One region of the Paraniabella aurantiaca genome, then DNA from elsewhere that is predicted to be linked to it. Evidence: riboswitches for the same ligand, from Rfam matches in the RefSeq annotation. Region 1 holds a riboswitch; each other region holds the start of a gene.
What was found. Region 1 has a riboswitch for cobalamin ahead of ACLOAU_RS06760 (TonB-dependent receptor plug domain-containing protein). Riboswitches for the same ligand answer to the same signal wherever they lie in the genome.

Region 1 (8,136 bases):
TACCGTCAACATATTTATATATGTTAGCTCCGGAGTGATAAAACACTGCGTTTTCTTTGGTAGAGGCTGTAAGCCTGGTTGGTGCATCCAGCCCGAAAGAACCTACTGCAACCGGTAGCATCACGCCAGTTGTGTCAAGGTTTTTATCTATGGCGATCAGCCTGCTCCCGGTAGCCGCCCAAACTTTTCCATTGGGTGTTTTGGCAAACCCGCGGCTGATATTACTAAATCCCTTTACAAAAGAATAATTGCTGGTAGATATAATTTTGGCGCCATTGCTCTGAAGTAAAAAAACATAGTTACCCGAAACCAGCATATCTCCGGTATTAACTGCCGATACTGATGTTAGCTTATATTGCGGTATTAAAGTATTTAAATTGAGGGCATACACTCCATCATTGGCGCTAACTAACCCTTCGGCACCTTTAATGCCCACAAGGCTTCTCCAATTGCTGGTTTCCTGGTTAAACCGCACTTCTTCTTTTAATGTTGCTGCGTCCAACCGGATAAGAGGGCCGTTTATTTTACTCATCAGGAAAAGCTTACCACTGTACATGGTTGCAAATTGCAGCGTACTCGTTTTAGCGGCATTCGATGTTATCTTACCCGGGTTTTCTTTTTCATAAACTTTGGTAGCAACAGTGTCTGCGCCATATCGATAAAATTGTACCGTTCCGGAGGTTTGACCATAGGAGCCCTCAGTTATAATAAAGAAGCCATTGGCATAAGGTGCTCTCTCAACCTGGTCAGGACCACCTATTGGCAGGTCATCATTTTTAGAGCAGGCTGTAAGGGAGATAGCTATTGCAGCTGTTATCGATAAGCGGGACAGGTATTTGTTGTTGAAAATAGTCATCAATTAAAATTTTGTTTATTTAGTTGTGTTGCTTGCAGAGAAATGCATGTCTTTGATACCGGTTATTTCGGTAGATACTTCACCTAGCCAGCCACCATCACCAAGTACACCGGTTTGAATTTTAATAAAGTCGATTGCTTTCAGATTCACTTTATTTCCAGTGACGTTTACCGCGTTGCTGATATCTACTTTTCCGCCACCATTAGCTTCTGTTTGATTGTCAGAATACCCCCAGTCGTAGGGAAGAGATACGACATAAGTGGGCCTTGACGGATCTACTTTTGTTTTCAGCCAGGAGCCTTTTAACGTGTAGCTGTTGGCTGTGATCCATTCGGGGAAGTAAGCCTGCCTGTGGAAAGTGTTTCGCTTTACAAAGCCAGTACCGCCTTTGTTGTCAGTCCAGGCAATGTCTTTATCTAAGGTTTCCGGGCGGAAATAAGTTACTTCGTAATCGCGGATATAAGTACCATCAGTTTTACCAAACTCGCTACCCGCCAGCTCATACCAGGTATCATCTGGTTTGCCATTGCCATTATCATCTACCATTACGTAAATGATGCCCGGCTCACTCCATTCGGTAAGCGCATTGCCTGTTACATCTATATCATTGCCATCTTTATTAGGAACACTGTGATCAAAGCCATAGACTACATAACCGCCCCAGGCGCCCAGGCTCACCATACCCGTTTTTCCAAGAAGACCTTCTGCGCTTACCAGGTTGCCTGGTGCTTTGTTAATGAACTGTCCCGGAGCCGGCACAAACTCAAACAAAGAAGTGACATATTGGTTGGTACCGTTTTCTCTTAGGATGGCCTCTACTTTTACATCAAAGCTGTCTTTATAAATACCATAATTATTACTGGCCTGGTAGTAAATTTTATAATTACCCGCCACTTCAAAAATGTGATTGAATGTACTGCTGGTCGAGATCAGTTCATTACCAACATGCCATTCTTCTTTTACCGCCGTGCCAACAGTAATGCGGGAAGTAATAGTAACAGCTTCTTTTATTTTTGTCTGGATAGTTTTTTCTGTTACAGATAACTCTATAATGGGCGCCGGAATATCGTCATCTTTAGAACAACTGTTTAAGAGCAACAAGAAAAATGATAGGATCGACAATAGTTTCAAATGTTTCATTCGTGTTTTTTTTGTGTTTAAATATTGTAGTTATTATTTCCGGTTAAAGAAGGCAATATGCCCTGGTATAATACCGGTTTTTTTAATCGTGCTTTTTAACCTTCCCTGCGCATCAAAGCAAAACAGGTCGCCAGCTTCCACATAGTCCCGCGCATCGGCTATATAAATGTTCCCATTGTTAGGATCAACAGCGATACCATAAGGGATTTCTATTTTCGTTCCGTCTGTAATAAAGGATCCGGGTAATACTGTTTGCGTCTTAAGGTCAATACGGGTAAATGAATGGTTCTTGGCTCCATAGTCAGCACCATATACATAAGCGGTATCATTTTGAATAGCAAAATCTTCCACTTTTACAGTGATAGAATCGGCCAGCCGATCAGTCTTTGTATCTACCACATATAGTTTATTGGTAGTTCCCCAGGGACAGATATATAAAGTACCTCTGCTGTCTTTTTTCAATCGTCTCAGGTTAGGGGCAACAGTGATGGCTTTAACAACGGTGAAAGAAGCAAGGTCTACTACCGAAATATAGTTTTCGAGGTTCGATTGGCTATAGCCCCCGCTGTTGGCTACATACAGTTTATTACCCACTATCTCCAATTCATCTGGCTGGCGGCCTACTTCCACCGTTCTTTTGATGGTTAGTGTAGCGGTATCTATTTCAAGCACCATTCCTTTTTCAGACGTGGTATAAGAGCTCAGGTAGGCAGAGCCATTGGCAAATGTGATATAGCGCGCATTTTCGATCGCTTTATGTGTATTATCGGTAATCGTCTTGATTCGCTTACCAGTAGCAGCATTCAGTATTTCAATTTTTTTTGACCAGTTCATCACCACATACAATTTGCTGCCATATATGCCAATATCATTGCCCGTATCACCCAGGCCCAACACTGCATCGGGGTTGTCTTTGGTAAACACATCCCTTGTGTAGATACCATTGTGCACATCGAAGTAGTCAAGGGTAGCGTTGTTATAGCCCCATCCTCCTTCATTTAAAAGATAGAAGCCGGTGCTGGTAGAGTCTGCTTCGGTTGACTGTGGCGGCGGGGTATACTCATGGTCCTTCCTGCAGGATCCCAGCAGGACCAATAGGGTAAAGAAGAGTAGCGTGTTAATTTGTTTTTGATTCATAGAAGTAGAATTATAAATGGAACGAAAGTTTTACGAGGTAGTTCCTTCCCGGCATAGGGTAGTTGATGACCACATCGTAGTATTGATTAAAAAGATTATTAACCTCGGCAGCCACAACAACAGAAGTTTTTCGAAGCGCCAGTTTTTTAGTAAGCGAGAGGTCGTGCGTATACCAGGGCATCAAATAATTTTGCGGATCGTTTTCCGGTAGCATGTATCGTTCGCCTGTATAGATAAAGCTGTAATTAATTCCCCAGTTTTGGTAAGATGCCTGCAAAGTTGCAGAACCACTGTGTTTGGGCGCATAAGGGATCAGGTGGCCATACGAGCGTTGCCCGTTTGTTTTATTAATGGCTTCCTGGTACGAATAATTGAGCGAGCCATTTAATGCAAGTTTTTCTTTTAGCTTAAGGAAGTATGATGTATGGATATCTATCCCTTTGATGGAAACAGCGCCCAGGTTGATCATGCTCCATCGGAATAAATTATTAGCAGGGATGGCTATAATTTTATCCTGCACCTTGTTGATATAGGCATCTGCCTGCAGGGTGATGCCCAGTTTTAGCGGTAAAAAATATTCGTTGTATTGTGCGCCAATATTGTATTGGTTTGAATACTCAGGTCTTAATGTGGTAGTGCCAACAATAGTGTAGTACAAATCATTAAACGTGGGCATTCTGAAAATGCGTTTATAAAAGGAGCGAAAGCTAAGGGGAATGCTACTCCATGGTTTCCAGGAAATATTGATCGCCGGAGTTAGTTCCTGCTTTTCGGTGGCTGCATCGTCGCGCTTTACTTTTTCGTTAATAAAGCTGCCCAGTAAATTGCCTGATATGGTTATGGGAGCCCAGGACATTTCCGTGGCTATAGCAACAAGTTTTGTACTACGTGTAGGATAGGCGAAGTCATCGAGGTTCGCCTGCATGCGGTTTATCGCCCAATCGGTTGCCAATGATAACTTCCACCATTTTTTGATGGTAAACTCATTCACCCATGAACTGTAATACTCCTGTTGCCGGTAGTTGTTATTGAGTGGCGCCCCTCCTATCTTTTTAATAGTGGTATCTAAGTAACGGGTAAAATCATTTGCATATTTAAACCGGAGTAGCGTTCTGTAGCGTTGCGAAAACCGGTGTTGGAAAGAGCCTTGTGTGAAAAAGTTCTGATCCCATAGCCGTTGTGAATTATAAAAACGCTCTGCAACAATGGCCCCGGGTAAGCCTCGCTCGGAGTTGTAAAAATACCCTTGTATTTTCCAGTGTGTGGTCGTGTCTTTATTGAGATTCTGTATAGCCAGCTCAATTCTTTGCGAAGCAACATCTGCATTTTGCCGTACAATGGAGGTATCGTAAGCCCATTTTTTATAACGTGTTTTATACCTGCCATGTGCGTTGATGAGCTCGGCACTGACGGTGGTGGCTATATTGGCAGTTACTTTTTGCTGCCAGTAAACAGAAGGATTAACAAGCCCGAAGGAGCCGGTTTTTAACGCAGCTTTTAAATGATACGATTGACTATCTTTAAAATTAGGTTGCTGTGTTGTTATATAAAAGGAGGATGCGCTGCCAAGGCTTTTTGCAGGCTGAAATATATCAGGATTCTGGCTATTGTATAATGAGATGGCTTCAACATTATCCAGTGAAAACTTACCCAGGTCGATGATGCCGTTTTGAGCATTGCCCAGTTGCATGCCATCATAAAATACACCCACATGTTGTGTTCCCATGCCACGCACGTTCACGGTTTTCAGCCCGCCAATACCTCCGTAGTCTTTTAGCTGTACACCTGAAAAATAACGGATGGCATCTGCAACAGAGAAGCTGTTTAAACGCTGTAATGCTTCGCCCGATAGCACTTGCACGGGCGAAACAGATGCAGCCAGGGACTTTTTTTTAGTGCCGTTTACCTGAACTTCTTCCAACTCACGGGTAAGTATGCTGTCGCCTGTTTGTGCACCCATCTCTTTGGGGCATAACAGTACCGACAGCAATAAACATAAGCCTGCCAGGGCTTTTAAAACATACTGCATTAACTATTTGATTAAATGAATCAAACAGCTTTGCGAACAACTGAAAACAAATATGTTGCTATAAAAAGCATTTGCGTTCAAGCTTCAGTCCACGAAAGCTTAACATCTGTCTGCTTTGGCAGGTCTCCTGACTTGTTCTCATTTTGAGCAGCCTTCCCGTTCCAACGTTTTCAGAACAGTGGCTAAGATTTGTCAAAATGTTTTTTAGAACTTACAGTAGCGGGACTGTTCAGGATTTGCACCTGATTCCCTTTTAATCAATAGCGCCCGGAAGGCGTATTGAACCAATGCGGCGCGAAGGTAGGTGTATTTTTTAAAGAAAAGGAGATGAATTATAAAAGGATAAAAGAGAAAGCTGTAATCTTATAAGAGGATTACAGCTTTTCAAAAGAAGAGTATAGGTTTTATCAGACTTAAAACGTTACTTACTCATTTACGACCTGCACGGTTTGTGAATACCGTTTGGTTCCATCCTTATCAACCTGGGCGATGCGTATAAATAAGGTATTATCTCCAGGACCTTTTGCTACATCTCTTTTGTTACAAGCGCTGACAACAATAAATACGGCTAATACCAGCAGAGATACCTGACCCCATTTTTTACCAGACCTGAATCCGGCAATAGTCAACACGGCTAAAAGTGAAATTCCCAACATCATGCCCAGGCTGTCTTTACCAAGCGTTATTGCATAGTTTATAGTGCTGCTGCTATTTCCATCAATGGCTTTGCTATCCACCGTTTTAATTGTTGCAAAGGTTTTACCATCAACCGATCCTTCAATCTCAAAATGACTGTTGTTGGTTTCAGACTGCGTTGTCCAGTTAATATATAAGTTAGCCTCTTTTCGGGTGGCCTTAATAGTTCCAAAGGTTACGGGCAATGCAGCGTTATCTATTACTTTATAAATAGTGTTACCAGATAATGACGCTGCATAAAGCGTTCCGTTTTCGGCCTCACCAAAAGCCACGATATCAGCCGGGAAACCCGCATCCGGTAGTTGAAGCATTTGAGTTCTGTCGGGAGTGATTACCCATTGGTTGTCGGACACATAATCTGCAAAAATATAATAACCGGCCAGGGACGGGAATTCGGTACCTCTATACACAAATCCGCCTGTAACAGATTGCCCGCCGACAGTATTATCGCGCCCATAGGTGTAGATTGGCTCAATATAATTAGATGCTGCCTGGCATCCTGCAGTATTATAAGAAGCCAGTCCTTCATAGCAACGCCACCCGTAATTGATACCACCGGTGGAGCCGGCCGGCCGGTAGTTAATTTCTTCCTGGGCACTCTGCCCAACATCAGCAATCCACATATCGCCGTTGGCCCTGTCAAAGCTCCATCTGAATGGATTTCTCAGGCCTATAGCCCAGATCTCGTCTGCTATATTAGGGTCGGATACATAGGGGTTGTCGGGGGGAATAGTATAGGGAAGTGTATTGACATTAATGCGAAGCATTTTGCCCAGCAGGCTATTACCGTTTTGTGCATTATTGGATGGATCTCCGCCGCTACCTCCGTCTCCCGTGCCTAAATAAAGAAAGCCATCATTGGGTCCAAACACTATTTTGCCTCCATTATGATTATTAAAAGTGGGATGCGGAATATTAATGACGATTTGCTTTGAGGCGGGGTCTGCACTGTTGCTATTGCCGCTGCTGACACTGTAACGTGCTACTTCCAGGCTAAAATCGGGGCGGGTATAGTAAACAAATAGGAAGCCATTGGTTTCGTAATTGGGATGAAATGCCAGGCTTAATAAGCCTCCCTCACCCGCCGTACCAACATCGCTAACGGTAAGAAAATCCTGGATATAGTTGAGGTTTTGGTCATATACACGAATGGTGCCTCCACGTTGCACTACAAAAAGCCGGTTACTGCCGTCGCCGGCATTAACAATATCGATAGGAGTTGTTAGGCCACCACCGGATATGAGGGGCTGGTAGCCAATATCTGGAGTTGTTTGTGAAAAGACCGGAACAATAAAAATGAAGCATGCCCAAAAGGTCAAAAGGGTGTTGAGGATGCGTTGGATCATAAAAATAGTTTAGGGGTTAAAAACTATCAGCAATGTCCAAAAAGCAAATATTGAGCCGTTCTGCGGTTCCTACCAGCTCAAAGTCAATATATTCTAAAACTTAATGTTTTTACGAATGGTGTCCATCAGGGCGTTTAAACCGTTCCAGCTACCCTGGAAAAATTGATCCTGCTTAAATGAGGGTTTGAATTGATTTTCAACTATAGCTTTGGCTTCATCATCACTAAGCAGCCGCGAAACAAACGGACCATAATCAATCCTGATACGTCGTAACTGTTTGCTGATGCTGACGGACATACATCGGTCACTTTTGCCATGAATACCCGACCACTCATCGAGTAAGATTTTATTACCCTGATCAAAGTTTTCGGCGGTTACTGCCGGATCGTTTACGGTTGTAATTCGGATAGGGATCAGGTTGCTTTTTTCAAATACCCTGGCAAGGGAATCCAGTTTTTTCTCTTCACCGGGTGTAAATATGTTTTCGTAATCGTATACGTAATTGATACCGGCCGGGGTTGCAACCTGTTGTGCAGGAAGAATTACTTTCGTTTCCGTTTTTCGTTTTGCAGCAGTGTTATTGACTTTGCCGGAAGAATTACATGCCGATGATAAGCATATAATGAAACCTGCCAACAAATACCATTTGTTGGAGAAGATGCCACACTTTAAGGAAGCGTGTCGAATTGTACGAAATTGTTGAAAAAGTGCTGTCATAATAATGGAACGATAACCCGGTTATGCCGGGAAATCCCTGAAAGGCAAAATCGATGCCATTATAGATAAAAACTATTGATTCAGCATCAACGGCATTACCAGCATCAACAGCTCCTCACTTTCATCCTGCTCAACCGGTTTAATCAAACCTGCTTTAGTTGGTGTACTCAATTCTAAGTATACCTCTTCGCTATGTGTGCTGTTCAGCATTTCGA
Region 2 (8,136 bases), on a different contig from region 1:
ACGGCCAGGAATGCATAAGCAGCAATAAAAATAGCCGGCAGAAGCGGATAAAGCTTCATACTGTAAATGCCTGTACCATCCAGGTGTCGCGTTTTTCTCCTGAAGTAGAAAATACTTCCTGCTGAGAGCGCCATACCAAAACAATCCAGGAAAATAGAAAAGCTCAGGATTTTATCAAATTCTTCAGCCCAGAAAACAACGAGTACGGCGATCAATGAGAAAATAGTTAATGATGAAGTAAGAACGCCGTTTTTATTGGTTTTGGAAAATAAGGCGGGAAGTACCTTGTCGTTACTCATTGCATACATGACCCGCGGATTACTCAGGAGTGAGCCATTGATATAGCCCAATACGCCAAGGAACAATAATACAGATAAAATATTTTCGGCTTTGGTACCCAGTACTTTCGAGGCCATAATGGCGGCGATATTCTTGCTGTCTTTTAGCTGTTCAAAACCTATTACTCTGACATATGCATAGTTTACCAGGAGATATAAAGACACAATAATAAAAATGCCCCAAAAAATGCTACGTGGTACAGTGCGCGACGGATCTTTTACCTCTTCTCCAAAATTGATGGTTTGCTGGTAGCCACCGTAAGTAAAGCTCACCGCAACCAGTCCTATACCAAAAGCTTTGATATAGTCAGTAAGAGCCGTTGTTGTAGCATTTCCCGGTATTATGACAGGCGCAGCGGGTGCGAATAAAATAGATACGATGAGCAAAAGAACCATTCCTATTTTGATGATCATCAGAATATTCTGGGCGCGGGAGCTTAGCTTAAGCCCCAGCATGTTTACCCCATAGAAAATAATGATAGCAATGATGGCAAACGAAAGTTCTATTGTTTTGATCTTATCTGATGCCGGAAACAATACGCCAGAGAGGTACTCGCTCCCTACCAATGCCACCATCGCCAGCGAAGCTGCATTACTGACCAGGATGATACAATTGATAGCAAATGCTATTGACGGGTGGTAGGCATAGGAAAAAACTTTATAATATCCTCCCGTGGCAGGAGTGCGGGATCCTATTTCGGCATAGGTTAATGCTCCGCAAAAAGCAACGATGCCTCCTGCCAGCCAGCAAAGAAAATAAGTCAGTACATCGGGAGTAGCTTTAGCAACATTTACAGGGGCTCTGAATATACCCATCCCTATCACAAAGGATACGCAGATCATTGTCAGATCAAAAAGACCGAGCTGTTTTTTCATTCGTAAATTTTTGGGCAGCAAGCTGCAGTAGTGAGTAAGAGTTGTTTTCTCAAGTCTTGTGTTTAAAAGTCTGATAGTTTATGCCAATTGCTCGCTGTTTTAAAAACGTTTATGAGTACTGAAGATAAAGAATTATTGAAAGGCTATCCCCCTTTAGTACTTTAAAACATGCATATTTGTATATTAATATATGGAGATTGCGGGCTACATAGCAGCATTATTAATTGGTTTAACATTGGGACTTGTTGGCGGAGGCGGTTCTATATTAACCGTTCCTATACTGGTGTATCTCTTCCAGGTATCTCCCGTTCTGGCAACCTCTTACTCACTGTTTATTGTGGGTATAACCAGCCTGGTTGGTTCAGTGAATAGCTTCGCAAATAAAAAAGTTGACATTACAACGGTTGTCGTATTTGGAACCTTATCAATAGTTACCGTTTTCTGTATAAGGCATTATCTTATACCTCATCTTCCTTCATTTATAAGTATTGCCGGATATCAAATGCCGGTGTCTCTTCTGACCATGTTGTTGTTTGCCAGTCTAATGATTGTGTCCTCCTTTTCAATGATAAAAGACGATAAGGAAAAGAATAGGAGCGTTGTTCACAAGGCAGGAGCCGGTACTATTGCTTTATATGGTATTACAGTAGGACTGGTTACAGGTTTATTGGGTGCTGGAGGGGGCTTCCTGTTAATACCTGCTTTAACAGTATTGCTCCGGCTGCCCATAAAAAAAGCTATTGGTACTTCGCTGGTAATAATCACGCTGAATAGTCTCATAGGTTTTGCCGATGATGTAACCCATCATCAAATGAATTGGCCTTTGCTGTTTAAAATAACGGGGATATCTGTTATAGGGGTTCTCATTGGTTCGGTGATTGGTCAAAAAATTGATGGAAGTTTTTTGAAAAAAGGTTTTGGGTGGTTCGTTTTGCTAATGGGCACCTATATTCTGCTGCATGAACTAATAGGGTTGTTTTCGCTTTAATAATAAATAATGATTGGGCAATTGGTTAACTTTATGGACTATGATGGAGTTAATTAAAAAGCCCTGGCCCTGGTATGTGGCCGGCCCTCTGATAGGGTTGATTGTACCCACTTTATTATTACTAGGCAACAAGCATTTTGGTATATCAGCCAACCTTCGGCATATTTGTGCAGCCTGTTTCCCAGCCAATATTCCCTTCTTTCAATACAATTGGAAAAAAGAGATCTGGAACCTGTTTTTTGTAGCAGGCATCCTCGTTGGTGGATTTATAGCCGCGCATTGGTTATCTGACAGCAACGCAGTATCTATAGCGCCCGCATTGGCTGCAGAACTACGGGCCTATAATGTTACGGATACCAGGCATTTACTACCACAGGAAATATTTAGCTGGGAACATTTACTAACCTTGCGGAGTTTTATACTATTGATAGTTGGCGGATTCCTGGTTGGTTTCGGCACCCGTTATGCAGGTGGCTGTACAAGTGGTCATGCCATTATGGGGCTAAGTAATCTGCAATGGCCATCTCTTGTGGCAACGATATGCTTTATGGCCGGTGGCTTTGTCATGGCCAATGTTTTACTTCCTATCATCATGAAATTATAAAACTACATCAATGAACAATAAGGTTACTGATTTTGAAGTCCAGTCTTCAGATAATACCCAACCTGTCAATACCAATATTGCGTATAATTTAAGGTATTTATTGGTGGGTATTGTTTTTGGAATTGTGTTTGTAAAAGCCGAGATCGTTTCATGGTTTCGTATACAGGAGATGTTCAGGCTGCAGAGTTTTCATATGTATGGTGTAATAGGAAGTGCAGTGGTTGTGGGAATTATTTCTGTTTGGATAATAAAGAAGTTGGGTTTAAAGGCCATAGATGGAACTCCTGTTACCTTTCAATCTAAAAAATTTAATAAAGGCCAGATTTTCGGAGGGCTTATGTTTGGACTAGGTTGGGCCATGACCGGGGCCTGTCCGGGTCCTTTATTTGCACAGATCGGGTCGGGGTTTACTGTTGTAGCAGTAGTGTTGCTCAGTGCTATTGCCGGTACCTGGGTGTATGGTTATATAAGAGGAAAGCTCCCTCACTAAGAGAAAGCTTTTCTTTGACTATGAGCCGATCCTAAAATGTTTTTATAGTCATTATCTTTTTTGTAAGGGTTATCTGCCACCTCCGGGACCTGCGCTTCCGCCGGCGCTTGTAACCATGGATGATGTTGTAAAGGTGGTTCCCGAAGCGGCGTTGCCTTTTATAGTATAGTGCAGGTGCTGTAGTACTTAAAATGATGCTCTTGGGATAAGCTGTTATAGCTTCAATATGATTTAGCCGCTGCACCAGATTTCAAATATTGTGAAGGTTGTGTAATTATATTAGTCAGGTAATACCTGCGAGAGGGCTGCGTAGGCATATATTTTAAGAAATAGCAGGAGCCTTGGGCGGGTAGGTATTTTAAGACCCCTTGTTCATGTTGAAACAAGCTTAATACATTTCTGTACTTTTGCGCCGAATTTTGGTCTCCGCAGTTAGCGGAGTTAAAAGGGAAGTCCGGTGTACTTGTCTGCCGCAGGCATGGAGTCCGGCGCTATCCCCGTAGCTGTAAGGTTACAGGAATTACAGATTCCTGTTTTCGCTCATGATCCACTGTTCGCCGACGGGCGGATGGGAAGGGAGCGAAGTTGAACCAAGCCAGAAGACCTGCCAATTTTCATTCAATATTATTCAGGCTTTCGGGTGAAAAAGCGTGAAATGTAACCGCTGCTGCGTTTATGTTTCTTTTTGCCCTGCCGTTCAACTAAAACAATTTAAGAGTGAAAAAAGTAATTGTAGTATTAGCTGTTCTGCCATTCTGTAGCACGCTTCAGGCTCAAATCCAAAAAGGTTCTGATCGGAATTTAGATGAGGTGATTGTAACGGCCTCAAAAAAATCACAAAAACAATCACAGACCGGAAAAGTAGTTACGGTGATAGACCAATCTACATTAATAAACAATCGCGGAAAATCGCTTACCGAAATATTAAACCAGTTTTCTGGTGTTTTTACCGTAGGAGCTAATAATGCGCCGGGAAGTAATCAGGAGTTGTATCTGCGTGGCGCGGCAACCGGCAATACATTGTTTCTTCTCGATGGTGTTCCTCTTCAGGACCCTAACATGATCACCAATACCTATGATCTTAATAATATTAATCCGGACCAAATAGAGCGTATTGAAATACTGAAAGGTGCTCAAAGTACAATATGGGGAAGCGCAGCAGTAGCAGGAGTAGTAAATATAATTACCAAAAAAGGTGGTCCCCGAAAAATAGGGGCTTCAGCCACTGTTGCTTATGGAAGTTATAATACATGGAGAGTAGGTGCAGGCGTAAACGGAAACGTTGATAAATTCTCCTATCATTTAAATTATAACCGGGTTAATACCGATGGCTTTTCTGCCGCATACGACAGCATGGGAAGCAGGGGATTTGATAAGGATGGTTTAAAGCAGGATGGTTTCCAGGCGAATCTGGGCTACCGGTTTTCGCCATCTGTAACCGTTAATTACACCAATAATTATGGCTTCTTTAAAACGGATGCTGACGGCGGTGCATACCAGGACGACAGGGATGTAAGGGCCCGTATTAAAAACATGGTGAACAGTGTAAGCGTTAATTATAAGAACTCGAAGTCGGCTTTGCACCTGGTTCAAAGCTTTATCAACTCCGACCGGTTTTTTTACAATGATAGTACTGACATAGGTGCACTAAGAATTGATCCCAATGCTTCTTTTTATACAATCTGGTCTGAAAATAATTTAAAAGGCCGTTCTATTGTAACAGACTTATATGGCAACCACGATTTCACTGGCCATATTTCACTGGTGGCTGGGCTGCAGCATACTTTTCAGAAAACAAATCAAACATTTAATAGTATTTCCAATTATGGGCCCTACGATGCTTTTCCCATTCAGGATGATTCTGCACGTGTTAGGAACTTTTCTGGCTATGCATCAGCTCTTTTTACAGATATACGGGGCTTTAATCTGGAAGTAGGAGGTCGTTTAAATCATAATAGTTTGTACGGTAACAACACAACATTTACATTTAATCCATCTTACAACGTGAATGAACAAACACGGGTTTTTGTCAATATTTCAAGCGGTTACAACGTTCCTACATTGTATCAACTATATAGTGAATATGGTAACAGGGATTTGGCGCCTGAGAAAAGTGTGAATTATGAACTAGGGGTACAAACATTTACCAACGATCAAAAAAACTCGTTACGACTTGTAGCCTTCAAAAGAGACATCAAAGATTTGATCATTTACTATACCGATCCCGAAACTTTTGCAAGTAAGTATATGAATCGGGATGAGCAGAATGATTACGGATTTGAGGTAGAAAGCAATATAGCCGTAGGTAAAATAGGGCAGTGGGTAAGTAATTTTACTTATATCAATGGGCGGGGAATTAATGCAGGCCTGTCATCCAGAAATCTTTTCCGCCGGCCTAATTTCACTGTAAATAGTACGCTGGCACTGAACCCTGTTAAGAACCTCACCGTAGCTCCGGCGTTCAGGTATATTGGAGAACGTATTCCCGGCGAATATGATTTAGGCGGCCCCAACCCGATGCCTGCTTACTATACCATAGATTTTTATGCATCATATGCTATTAAAAGAAAGATAAACCTGTTTGCCGATTTGCGAAATATTACCGATCAGAGATATTTTGATGTGTATGGTTACAACAGTCGTAGAGCCAACTATATACTAGGGGTGAATTTCAATTTGTAAGCCGCGTTGGCAAACGGGAACCAGCAACTGTCGGATACCCAAAACAATGATCTATATTCGTAGAGCATTTGCTATTGGTAACCAAACAAACCAGCTCGCATGAATTTTAGCTATAAAGAAATTCTTACTGTTGCATTCACCCTTTTTGCTATTATTGATATCATAGGATCCGTGCCGATATTGATTTCTATAAAAAATAAAGCAGGGGGTATCAGGGAATTGAGGGTGACACTAATTGCAGGTGCACTAATGCTCTTATTTTTATTTTTGGGAGGGCCTATTCTGAACATACTGGGACTTGATGTTAAATCCTTCGCGGTAGCAGGTTCTATCGTGATTTTTATACTGGGACTGGAGATGGTTTTGGGTATCGAGTTTTTTAAATCAGATGGTGATGTGAAAGCTTCAACGGTGGTGCCCCTGGCATTCCCGTTAATTGCCGGCTCGGGAACATTGACTACCATTATGTCATTAAAAGCCAACTATGGGGTATATACCATTCTTATTGCAATTGTATTAAACCTGATTGTTATCTACGGAGTTTTAAAATCTTTGAGTGGCATATCAAAACTATTAGGGCCCAGTGGATTGATCGCCATCAGGAAGTTTTTCGGTGTGATACTTTTAGCCATCTCGGTCAAAATTTTTGCGGCAAACGCAGCGGGATTACTGAATCACGGATGAGTCATGATAAAAGCAAAAGCTACCGAAAAACCGGTAGCTTTTTGTTTATATGAAATTGAATTATTTCCTGTTGTCCCAAAGTGGCTTTTTGCCTGAAGGTTTCTGGGTTGTTTTAGCTTTCGATGGATTGATATTACCATGATAGGGGTCTCGTGCCGATGCTTTGAAATCTTCCGGTATATATTGCTGGTTAGGCACAGTTGCTGCAAAAACCGCCTGATCACTTTCTGTTTCCGGCGTAACAATATTATTAACATCAGCATTGGTAACAGGGTCGTTTGCATCATTGGTCGTAGGAGTACTGATGAATTCTCCTGTATCAGACGTTTCACCCGGCATTTTAGCCTTCGACTTCAAAGGCTTCTCCTTACTCCTGCTTTTTGATACAGCTTTAGGTGCGGCGGATTTTGCACCAGATTTTTTAGAAGCCGCTTTTTTAGGAGGTGATTTCGATGGTGCACTCTTTTTACCGGCGGTCTTTTTAGGTGTGGCCGCCTTCTTCGTCGCCGTTCTGCCTGTCTGGCGGGTAGATTTTTTAGGTGCTGCTTTCTTTTTGGCGGCCGTTCCGCCTGCCGGACGGGCAGGCTTTTTAGGCGCAGCCTTCTTTGCTGCGGTTTTTTTAGCTGGTACTTTAGCACCTTTTTCTCGGGCTTCTGAGAGACCAATAGCTATCGCCTGTTTTTTACTGGTTACTTTTTTGTCCGATTTGCCGGATGTGAGTGTGCCTTTTTTCATTCTTTTGACTGCACTTTTAACAGATTTTCCGGCAGCTTTTGAATATTTAGCCATAATGTTGGAATTTAGTGGAGGTTAGAAAATGAATTAGAAGTATTCGTAAACAACAGGAATTCCAAAAAGTGTACCACTAATATATCTACAGCCTCTATTAAATTGCGCGGGAGTAACCTTTTTCCTTTAATTTTGCGCGCTGCCAAATGCAACAGGCCTCGTAGTACAATGGATAGTATAAGAGTTTCCGAAGCTCCAGATCCCAGTTCGATTCTGGGCGAGGCCACCAAAAACACCAATAGCTTGTATTATACCTATGTAATCAAGAGTGTAGCCCACCATTACTATTACAAGGGCCACTGTGCTGATCTTCAAAAGCGTATCAATGAGCACAACTCAGGCAAAACATCATCTATTCGCAAGTATATTCCTTTTGTACTGGTATATGTTGAAGAGTTTGAAACGAGGGCGGAGGCAGTAGCGCGGGAAAAGTATTTTAAAACAGGTGCCGGGAGACGTTATCTGCTTTGAGCGTCTCTTGTGCTGTTGCGTTTATACATACTCCCCCGTTTTTAATTTTAAGTAAACCTGATTTATAAACTGCGTTGCGAAACCAGAGTATCGTAACCGTAATAAATGTATTATGAGTAAAAAATTATCTTTTTGGACGCTATGCTTATTAGCCTTGTGCGCGATTGTTGTCATTTATTCCTGCACCAAGAGCAAAGCCGCTGAACCACAGAAC
Region 3 (8,136 bases), on a different contig from region 1:
ATTGTCATCCGTTGATAATACGAAGCCATTTACGATAACAGCGAGGGTAACACCTCAATTCACGCCTAATGGAATGTATAACGCGGGTGTACTGTATATATATAGCAGCAACGACCTGTATCAGAAATTTTGTTTTGAACAGGACGAAAGCGGCGACCACCGGGTAGTTTCCGTAAGAACGGTTGGCACTTCGGATGATAACAACCACGATCTGGTTCAACAGAAATATGTGTACATGAAAATATCATCCGATACGAAGACGGTGGGTAGTTATTATTCGCTGGATAATAAAAAATGGAAGCTGGCCCGGTTGTATAAAAATGAATATCCTTCCAATATTTTCTTAGGCATCAGCGCGCAATGCCCGGTAGATACCGGAACGGTGAGTTATTTTAATGACGTAAATATTGAACTTAAAAGTGTAAAGGATTTTCGTTTGGGGATTTAGCCGTTAAAGGTTAAAAGAATTTGTTCTTTCAACCAATAGGCTGAAACCTGGTTACTGCTTATGGAGGTTTTTTGTTGAAAGTATGTTAGCACTAAAACAGATACCCATTGGATGAAAGGCAGGGATGTTGCTGTTTAGCAGAAGATCAGCTCTAAACAACGGTTCGATCTGGGCTATAGCGGTATGTTTCATAAATCTGTATCCATAAATTTACATCATTCTGTATCTGTATCTGCTTGAAACTGCGACGTAGCTTTGCTTTATGAAAGAAGCAACTACTACACCAACCACCTCAAGCCAGGTGTATTTCAGCCTGGTGCAGGTTTCAGATCTTAGCGTTATCAGGGAGCTTTACAGAAAACGACAGCAGTCCATGCAGGCACCGGCGGGAAGTTCTCCCGCAAGAGACTTGCTGACAGCGGATTTTGGCTGTCCGCTTTATATTGCCAGAAGTCAGGAGAAAGTGATAGGATATTCTTATGTATGTATCAGCGAATCAGGTGAAATTTTATTTGATGCGGTTATTGATAGCGCGTATACGGGGCTGCAATGGGAGCATCAGTTGATAGCGTTAAGTAAAAAGCTATATCAAGGCAATACATTGTTTGCAAATCCTAAAAAACAAAAGGAAGCCAATGACCGCCTGGTTAACTGGCTCAATGGCTGTTTGTAGTTAATTTGTAATTTAAAGTTGAATTGTACCACAATAGTTACAGAATGGCCAGAAATACATTATACCTTAAGATTGCAAAAATTATTGAAGAACAGATTCTGTCGGATACCTTGAGGATAGGAGACAGGCTACCTTCGTTACGGTCCATTCAAACACTTTATAATGTAAGCCTCAATACGGCTACAAAGGCATTTGTAGAGCTGGAAAGCAGATCTCTGATCGAATCCCGCCCCAGGTCGGGTTATTTTGTTAGTAAAACGTCTAAAAGGAAGCTTTCATTGCCTTCTGTCAGCAAACCAAAATTTTCGGGGAAGGAGAAAAACCCGGAAGACCTGTTCAATAAGGTGTTTGACACGCTCCGCTATAAGGACATCCGGCAGTTTTCTTTGGGTATTCCTGATCAAAGTTTACTGCCCATTGCCAAATTGAATAAGAGCGTAATAAAAATGACCCGTAGCATGGAAGGGTGTGGGACCGTTATAGAGCCGGTTCAGGGAAGCATTAATCTCAGGAGAAATATAGCTAAATGGTCGATGGTATTGGAAGGCAAAATATCTGAAGATGACCTGGTGACAACGGCGGGAACTATGAGTGCAGTTTTTTACTGTTTACGCGCTGTTACCCAACCCGGAGATTATATAGCCACAGAAAGTCCAACTTATTTCGGTATACTTCGACTGGCTCAATCAATGGGCTTAAATATTATTGAGCTTCCAACGCATCCTGTAACAGGTATTGATATAGCTGCGCTGGAGAAAGTGATACATAAAATAAAAGCCTGTTGCCTGGTCAATAATTTCAGTAATCCTTTGGGCAGCCTGATGCCTGATGAAAATAAGAAGCAGTTGGTGAAGTTGCTGACGCATCACCAGGTACCGCTGATTGAAGATGACCTGTTTGGGAACCTGTATTTTGGAGAAAGCCGGCCCAAACCCTGTAAAGCTTTTGACGAGGAAGGGATAGTCATGTGGTGCGGAGGGGTTTCGAAAACACTAGCGCCCGGATACAGGGTAAGCTGGGTAGCTCCTGGTAAATTTAAAGAGCACATTATCATGCAGAAGTTGTTGCAAACAGTATCTATGCCCTCTCTTTACCAGGAAGTGATTGCCGATTTCCTGGAATTTGGAAGATACGATCATCATCTCCGTATGATCCGTCATACCCTGCATACCAATTGCCTGCGCTTTCAAAGAGCAATAGAAGAGTACTTCCCTGCAAATACAAGGATCTCGCAACCACAGGGTGGTTTTTTTCTCTGGCTGGAGCTTGATCCGCGTATTGATACAGCCGGGTTATTTGATACTGCAATCAGGCAAAAATTAAGTTTTGCGCCCGGAAGAATGTTTACCCAACGCAATCAGTTTAATAATTGTATGCGTTTGAATTTTGCCCTGCAATGGGACGACCGGCTGGAGTTTGACCTGAAACGTTTGGGCAAAATCGTTAAACAGGCTTTGTAAATCTGTATCCATAAAAATATTCAAAACTGTATCTGTATTTATATCGACAGGTTTCGGAAATTTGCCGGCTACAATAGAGTAATATATCGGATATGGGGAATGCATTGAACTTATCGGCCAAGCATCTTTTTTTGGCGCTTTTTACAGTGTTGATCTGGGGACTTAATTTTATCGCTATTTATTATGGCTTAAAGGGATTCCCTCCTTTATTGTTATGTGCGATTCGATTTGGCCTGGCGGCATTTCCCTGGGTGTTTCTGCTTCCCCGTCCCAAAGCTCCTCTGAAGTATATTATAGGGTATGGTATTTTTACCTTCGTCATGCAATTCGGACTGTTATTTAGTGGTATCCAAATGGGGCTTTCAACGGGCCTGGCTTCCCTGGTGCTGCAGGTGCAGGTGTTTTTTTCTATGGGTCTTGCGGCATTCTTTTTTGCGGACAGGCCGGGTATGTGGAAAATAGGTGGCTCGCTTATATCGTTCGTTGGTATTGGTATTGTTGCTTTTCATATGGGTGACAGCTCTTCATTTGTGGGGCTTATATTAACGATACTGGCCGCTCTTTCCTGGTCGGCCGGCAATATGTTTTCTAAAAAAGTAGATGCTGAATCGCCACTTTCGCTTGTTGTTTGGGGCAACCTGGTGGCTTTCCCTTTTATGATGCTCCTTTCGTTTTTTATTGAGGGGCCCGAACGCATGGTTAGTGCTCTTCAAAATATATCACTGCCGACTGTTTTAGCCATCCTTTATATTGTTTATTTATCCACTCATGTTGGCTATGGTCTATGGGGATTTTTGCTTAACTCCTACGCAACCGCAGCAGTAGTGCCGTTTACACTTTTGATACCGGTTATCGGATTTTTAAGTGCTGCTGTTGTGCTCAATGAACCGCTTCCTTTCTGGAAGATAGGGGCATCTGTATTCGTAATGGTGGGTTTGGTTTTCAATCTGCTTGAGAAATACATACTTGCCACTTTCAAGCGATTGAGGTTAAAGATAAGGTAGGTCGGTGGAGGCATACCCTACGGGGCCTTACGACCAACTTACTTCATGACCTGTAGGTTTCATCATTAATCACCTGGCGAACTAAAAGGAGCATTGAGCCCTGATAGCTTCTGTGGAACATTTTATATGATGTAATGAGGAAAATAGACGGCGAAGAAACCAGGCTGGCCGAAAAATGCGGCAAGATCGTGGAGGAGTATATAGATACGTAAGGAGTGCGGTTGCAGCCATAGTTGCTATATTTTTAATACCCAGCAAATAGCTTATGAATTCGAAATTAACTTATGAGCAGGTAGTACAGCTGCTTGCGAAATCAGAATCTGATGAGTTTATTCAGCAGGTAATTATCTTGCTGGCTTTTACCCATGAAATAATCGATCAGGAAGCGTTAAATAAACAGGATTTTGTTTTTACGCTATTTGATGAAGGCCATATTTTAATTACAGATATTATAAGCAGGGAGCCGGATCGGACCTGATTTAGAAAAGCCGGTAAAACCAGCTTTATGGATGATTTTTACCTGAGGGGGTAAGATATGTTAATGGCCGGCGCCACATGCCTTAAGCACAGTAGCAGTGAGCTGCAGTAAATCAAAGGGTTTGATCAGTAAATACTCCGCACCTTCCTTTAATACCTTATCGCCTATAGCTCCGTTAGCGGTCATATAAATGACGGGTATCTTGTTAAGCTCATTGTGTTGTTTCAGTAAACGCAATACCTCAAGTCCGCCATGCGGCAAAATAGAATTGTCGAGCAAAATAGCCGACGGTGCAGAACGTTGAAGCTGATCGACAAAGTCTCCGCTATTAGCGAAAGCATGAATGTCGATGTCCTGTTCCTTTAATATTAACGCACATGCGTTCAGCATGGCCCTGTCTGAATCAAAAACAGCCAGCGTATAATTTTTTCCTTGCATAGAGTCTTCGGGACGCAAATGTATAGAGTTAGATTGATAATGGGAAAAGCTAAACAACTGCAGGGCATCTGTTAAATTTTAAAAGAAAATTTTATGTATTACGGGTTATGGGAGTTTGCAATGAACAACTAAAGTCAACATGTAAAAACAGTAAAGATCCAAACATGGGATTGTTTTTAGTAATATGCTGATTACAATTTGGTTAAACAGGCCTTTACAGGGATATTATTTCAGGAGCCCATTATAGCAGTTGAGCTCTTTTATTTAACAACAATAGAAAACGAAACGGAACCTGTGTGAAAACTGATTTGCGCATACGTTTGCACAAAATTTATTTCAACACTATTATTGATGCCCGAAGATGTAAGTGGATACAGTGTGTTCAGAGCGGTACCGGTACATTTATATAACAATAATGGTCACCTGGCATGGAGGCATATTATTCTTTGGGATCAGTATCCTTTTAAAGCACTAAATCCTGTAACATATTTGATCTATTTTGTTATTTTATTCTACTTATCTTATTATTTTTAGTGTTATATACTAATTTATTTTATTTATGTAGCATTTTAATCTGCATGGAATAGATTTGCTTTAAGTATCTAATTATTGATACATCCGCTAAACAAGGTTACCGATGTAAATCAGCATTAATAGGGAACCGTGTGTAAATCACGGGCTGTCGCGCAACTGTAAGTAATGAAAAAAGTTCCGGTCTGGTATGTCCACTGTGTTGCTAAGGGCGGCATGGGAAGGATGACCGGGATATTACAAGCCAGGAGACCTGCCTTGTTTAGTAAGACGGGCTTTCGCATAATGGAGCCGATTGGTTCGGGAGTAATCTCTGAAGCTGCAGGACGCAGCCGGTTTGCCTGCTATGCGCCCGGGCCGTAAAAAGCATTTATTCATTTTTAAAACATTTTTTCGATGAAAACGCAAAACCTCGGCTACCCGCGTATCGGTAGTCAAAGACAGTTAAAGAAGGCCTGCGAACAGTATTGGGCAGGCGCCATTGATTTAAAAGATCTGCAGAGCACTGCTTTTAAGATCAGGGACGAAAACTGGCAAACGCAGCTTCAGGCCGGCATGGACCTGATACCCTGTAATGATTTTAGCTTCTACGACCAAGTACTGGATATGAGCCTGATGTTAGGTGTCATTCCTAAACGATATACGCCTGTTTTAACCGATGTAAAAACCAATAGTGAAATGGATTTGTATTTTGCAATGGCACGCGGTTACCAGAAAGATGGTTTAGATATTACAGCTATGGAAATGACCAAATGGCTGGATACCAACTATCATTATATCGTGCCTGAATTTGCTGCAGACCAGGAGTTTAAATTGTTCTCCCAAAAAGTTTTTGGAGAATACATGGCAGCAAAAGCATTGCTGGGTGAAAAGGCTAAACCCGTATTGATCGGACCCGTTAGTTATTTGTTACTGGGCAAGGAAAAGGAAACCGGTTTTGAAAGAATAGATCTGCTTAAAAAAATATTACCGGCGTACATAGCTGTTCTGAACCGCCTGAAACAGCTGGGAGCCAAATGGATACAGCTGGATGAACCATTTTTAACGTTGGATCTGTCGGCAAAAGAAAAAGCAGCCTTTGAGCATGCCTACCGGTATATCGCCAAAGAAACGGCAGGAATAAGGATCCTGGTAGCCACTTATTTTGAAAGCCTGTCTGATAATACACAACTCGCCGTAAACCTGCCGGTAGCTGCTTTGCATATCGACCTCGTAAGGGCTCCTGAACAGCTAGATGAAGTGCTTGCGGCCATACCTGATCATCTTATTCTTTCGCTAGGCGTGGTAGATGGGAGGAATGTTTGGAAAAACTGTTATGAAAGATCATTGTCATTTATCAATAAAGCCATTGAAAAAATAGGTAGCGATAGAATAATAATTGCCCCATCATGTTCTTTGCTGCACAGTCCTATTGACCTGGATCTGGAAACGACCATCGATCCTGAGATTAAAAACTGGATGGCTTTTGCTAAACAGAAACTAAACGAAGTAGGCGATTTGAGCCTGATCGTTGAAGGGGATGATAATTTATTACTGATCAACAAAACTGCTATCGAAAGCCGGGCGCAATCGGAGCAGGTGCACAAAAAAACAGTCAAAGAAAGGGTAGCCGCCATTCATGAATCAGATGCTACACGAAAGAGCCCGTTCCCTATTCGCCAGCAAGTACAGCGTAATCGCTTTCAACTTCCTGCGTTTCCCACTACAACCATTGGTTCCTTTCCTCAAACTGATGATATACGGCAACTGAGAGCCCGGTATAAAAAAGGAGACCTGACACTTGACCAATATGAACAGGCCATTGAAGAAGCTACTATCGAAGCAATCCGCTGGCAGGAGTCGATTGGGCTGGATGTATTAGTACACGGAGAGTTTGAGCGCAATGATATGGTGGAGTATTTCGGTGAACAACTGGATGGTTTCCTGTTTACTAAAAACGGTTGGGTGCAGAGCTACGGAAGCCGCTGTGTAAAGCCACCGGTTATTTATGGTGATATCAGTCGCCCGAGGGATATGACCGTGCGCTGGAGCAGCTTTGCCGCTGCACAAACCAATCAACTAATGAAGGGTATGTTGACAGGCCCGGTTACTATTTTACAATGGTCTTTTGTGCGCGATGATCAGCCACGCAGTGTTACTACTAACCAGATCGCGCTGGCTATTCGTGATGAGGTATTGGCGCTCGAAAAAGCGGGTCTCAGTATTATCCAGATCGATGAGGCTGCTATCCGGGAAGGTTTGCCGTTAAGGAAGGGAAAACAACCAGAGTACCTTAACTGGGCCATCAAGGCCTTTCGTATAGCTGCCAGCGGTGTAGCAGATCAAACACAGATCCATACACATATGTGCTACAGCGAGTTTAATGATATCATTGAGCATGTGGCAGCAATGGATGCCGATGTGATCACTATAGAAACCTCGCGCTCTCAAATGGAATTACTGGAGGCATTTGCTCACTTTAAATATCCTAATGAAATGGGGCCGGGCGTGTATGATATCCACTCACCAAGAGTACCGTCTGTTACTGAGATGACTGATCTGCTGATAAAGGCAGCCACTCTTTTGCCGGCGCAACATATATGGGTTAACCCGGATTGTGGTTTAAAAACGCGTAAATGGCCCGAGACTAAAAAAGCACTTGAAAATATGGTGGCTGCTGCCCATGAAGCCCGCGAAAAAATAGGGGTTGAATTTGTATCTTAAGTAATAAGGCGGCAGGCAAAAACCTGCTGCCATTTTTTTTGAGTATAACTGGTAAGGGGCTTTTACATTCCCGGGTTCACTCCTGGTGGCATTTGCATTTTAGCTATTTTTATATCATGAAACGTGTTTTTCTTTTCTATTGGGCAGTTATGGTAGCCTTATGTTCCTGTGGAAATGAGCAGGAGCGATTGCCGGTTTTAGGAGAAGCTACAATGGTCAATGGCAAGCCGGTATATCCGCGTATTGCAGATTTTGATTTCGTTAACCAGGATGGCCATCATATAACCAACGCCAGTTTTAAAGATAAAATATATATAGCCGATTTTATATTTTTATCCTGCCCTACCATTTGCCCGGTCATGACCAGGGAGCTCAAAAAAGTATACGATGCTTACCAAACA

Region 2: it holds a riboswitch for cobalamin, as region 1 does, so the genes downstream of both, ACLOAU_RS24590 (TonB-dependent receptor plug domain-containing protein) here and ACLOAU_RS06760 (TonB-dependent receptor plug domain-containing protein) in region 1, are expected to answer to the same signal.
Region 3: it holds a riboswitch for cobalamin, as region 1 does, so the genes downstream of both, metE (5-methyltetrahydropteroyltriglutamate--homocysteine S-methyltransferase) here and ACLOAU_RS06760 (TonB-dependent receptor plug domain-containing protein) in region 1, are expected to answer to the same signal.

The regions. Positions count from the first base shown of each region.
Region 1 covers NZ_JBLOSY010000001.1:1,584,326-1,592,461, forward strand. The annotation lists gene ACLOAU_RS06745 (DUF5074 domain-containing protein) at 1-856, opposite strand, end outside; gene ACLOAU_RS06750 (hypothetical protein) at 872-1,996, opposite strand; gene ACLOAU_RS06755 (YncE family protein) at 2,030-3,133, opposite strand; gene ACLOAU_RS06760 (TonB-dependent receptor plug domain-containing protein) at 3,144-5,162, opposite strand; cobalamin riboswitch at 5,263-5,466, opposite strand; gene ACLOAU_RS06765 (PQQ-dependent sugar dehydrogenase) at 5,588-7,204, opposite strand; gene ACLOAU_RS06770 (TPM domain-containing protein) at 7,298-7,921, opposite strand; gene dnaN (DNA polymerase III subunit beta) at 7,994-8,136, opposite strand, start outside.
Region 2 covers NZ_JBLOSY010000003.1:311,001-319,136, reverse strand. The annotation lists gene ACLOAU_RS24610 (APC family permease) at 1-1,214, opposite strand, end outside; gene ACLOAU_RS24605 (sulfite exporter TauE/SafE family protein) at 1,405-2,202, shown strand; gene ACLOAU_RS24600 (YeeE/YedE family protein) at 2,243-2,806, shown strand; gene ACLOAU_RS24595 (DUF6691 family protein) at 2,817-3,296, shown strand; cobalamin riboswitch at 3,700-3,922, shown strand; gene ACLOAU_RS24590 (TonB-dependent receptor plug domain-containing protein) at 4,014-5,978, shown strand; gene ACLOAU_RS24585 (MarC family protein) at 6,078-6,662, shown strand; gene ACLOAU_RS24580 (DUF6496 domain-containing protein) at 6,723-7,451, opposite strand; tRNA gene ACLOAU_RS24575 (tRNA-Arg) at 7,606-7,680, shown strand; gene ACLOAU_RS24570 (GIY-YIG nuclease family protein) at 7,695-7,922, shown strand; gene ACLOAU_RS24565 (rhodanese-like domain-containing protein) at 8,035-8,136, shown strand, end outside.
Region 3 covers NZ_JBLOSY010000002.1:1,679,648-1,687,783, forward strand. The annotation lists gene ACLOAU_RS21250 (DUF1349 domain-containing protein) at 1-448, shown strand, start outside; gene ACLOAU_RS21255 (hypothetical protein) at 711-1,121, shown strand; gene ACLOAU_RS21260 (aminotransferase-like domain-containing protein) at 1,166-2,581, shown strand; gene ACLOAU_RS21265 (EamA family transporter) at 2,674-3,585, shown strand; gene ACLOAU_RS21270 (hypothetical protein) at 3,851-4,063, shown strand; gene ACLOAU_RS21275 (response regulator transcription factor) at 4,124-4,501, opposite strand; cobalamin riboswitch at 5,113-5,307, shown strand; gene metE (5-methyltetrahydropteroyltriglutamate--homocysteine S-methyltransferase) at 5,429-7,735, shown strand; gene ACLOAU_RS21285 (SCO family protein) at 7,852-8,136, shown strand, end outside.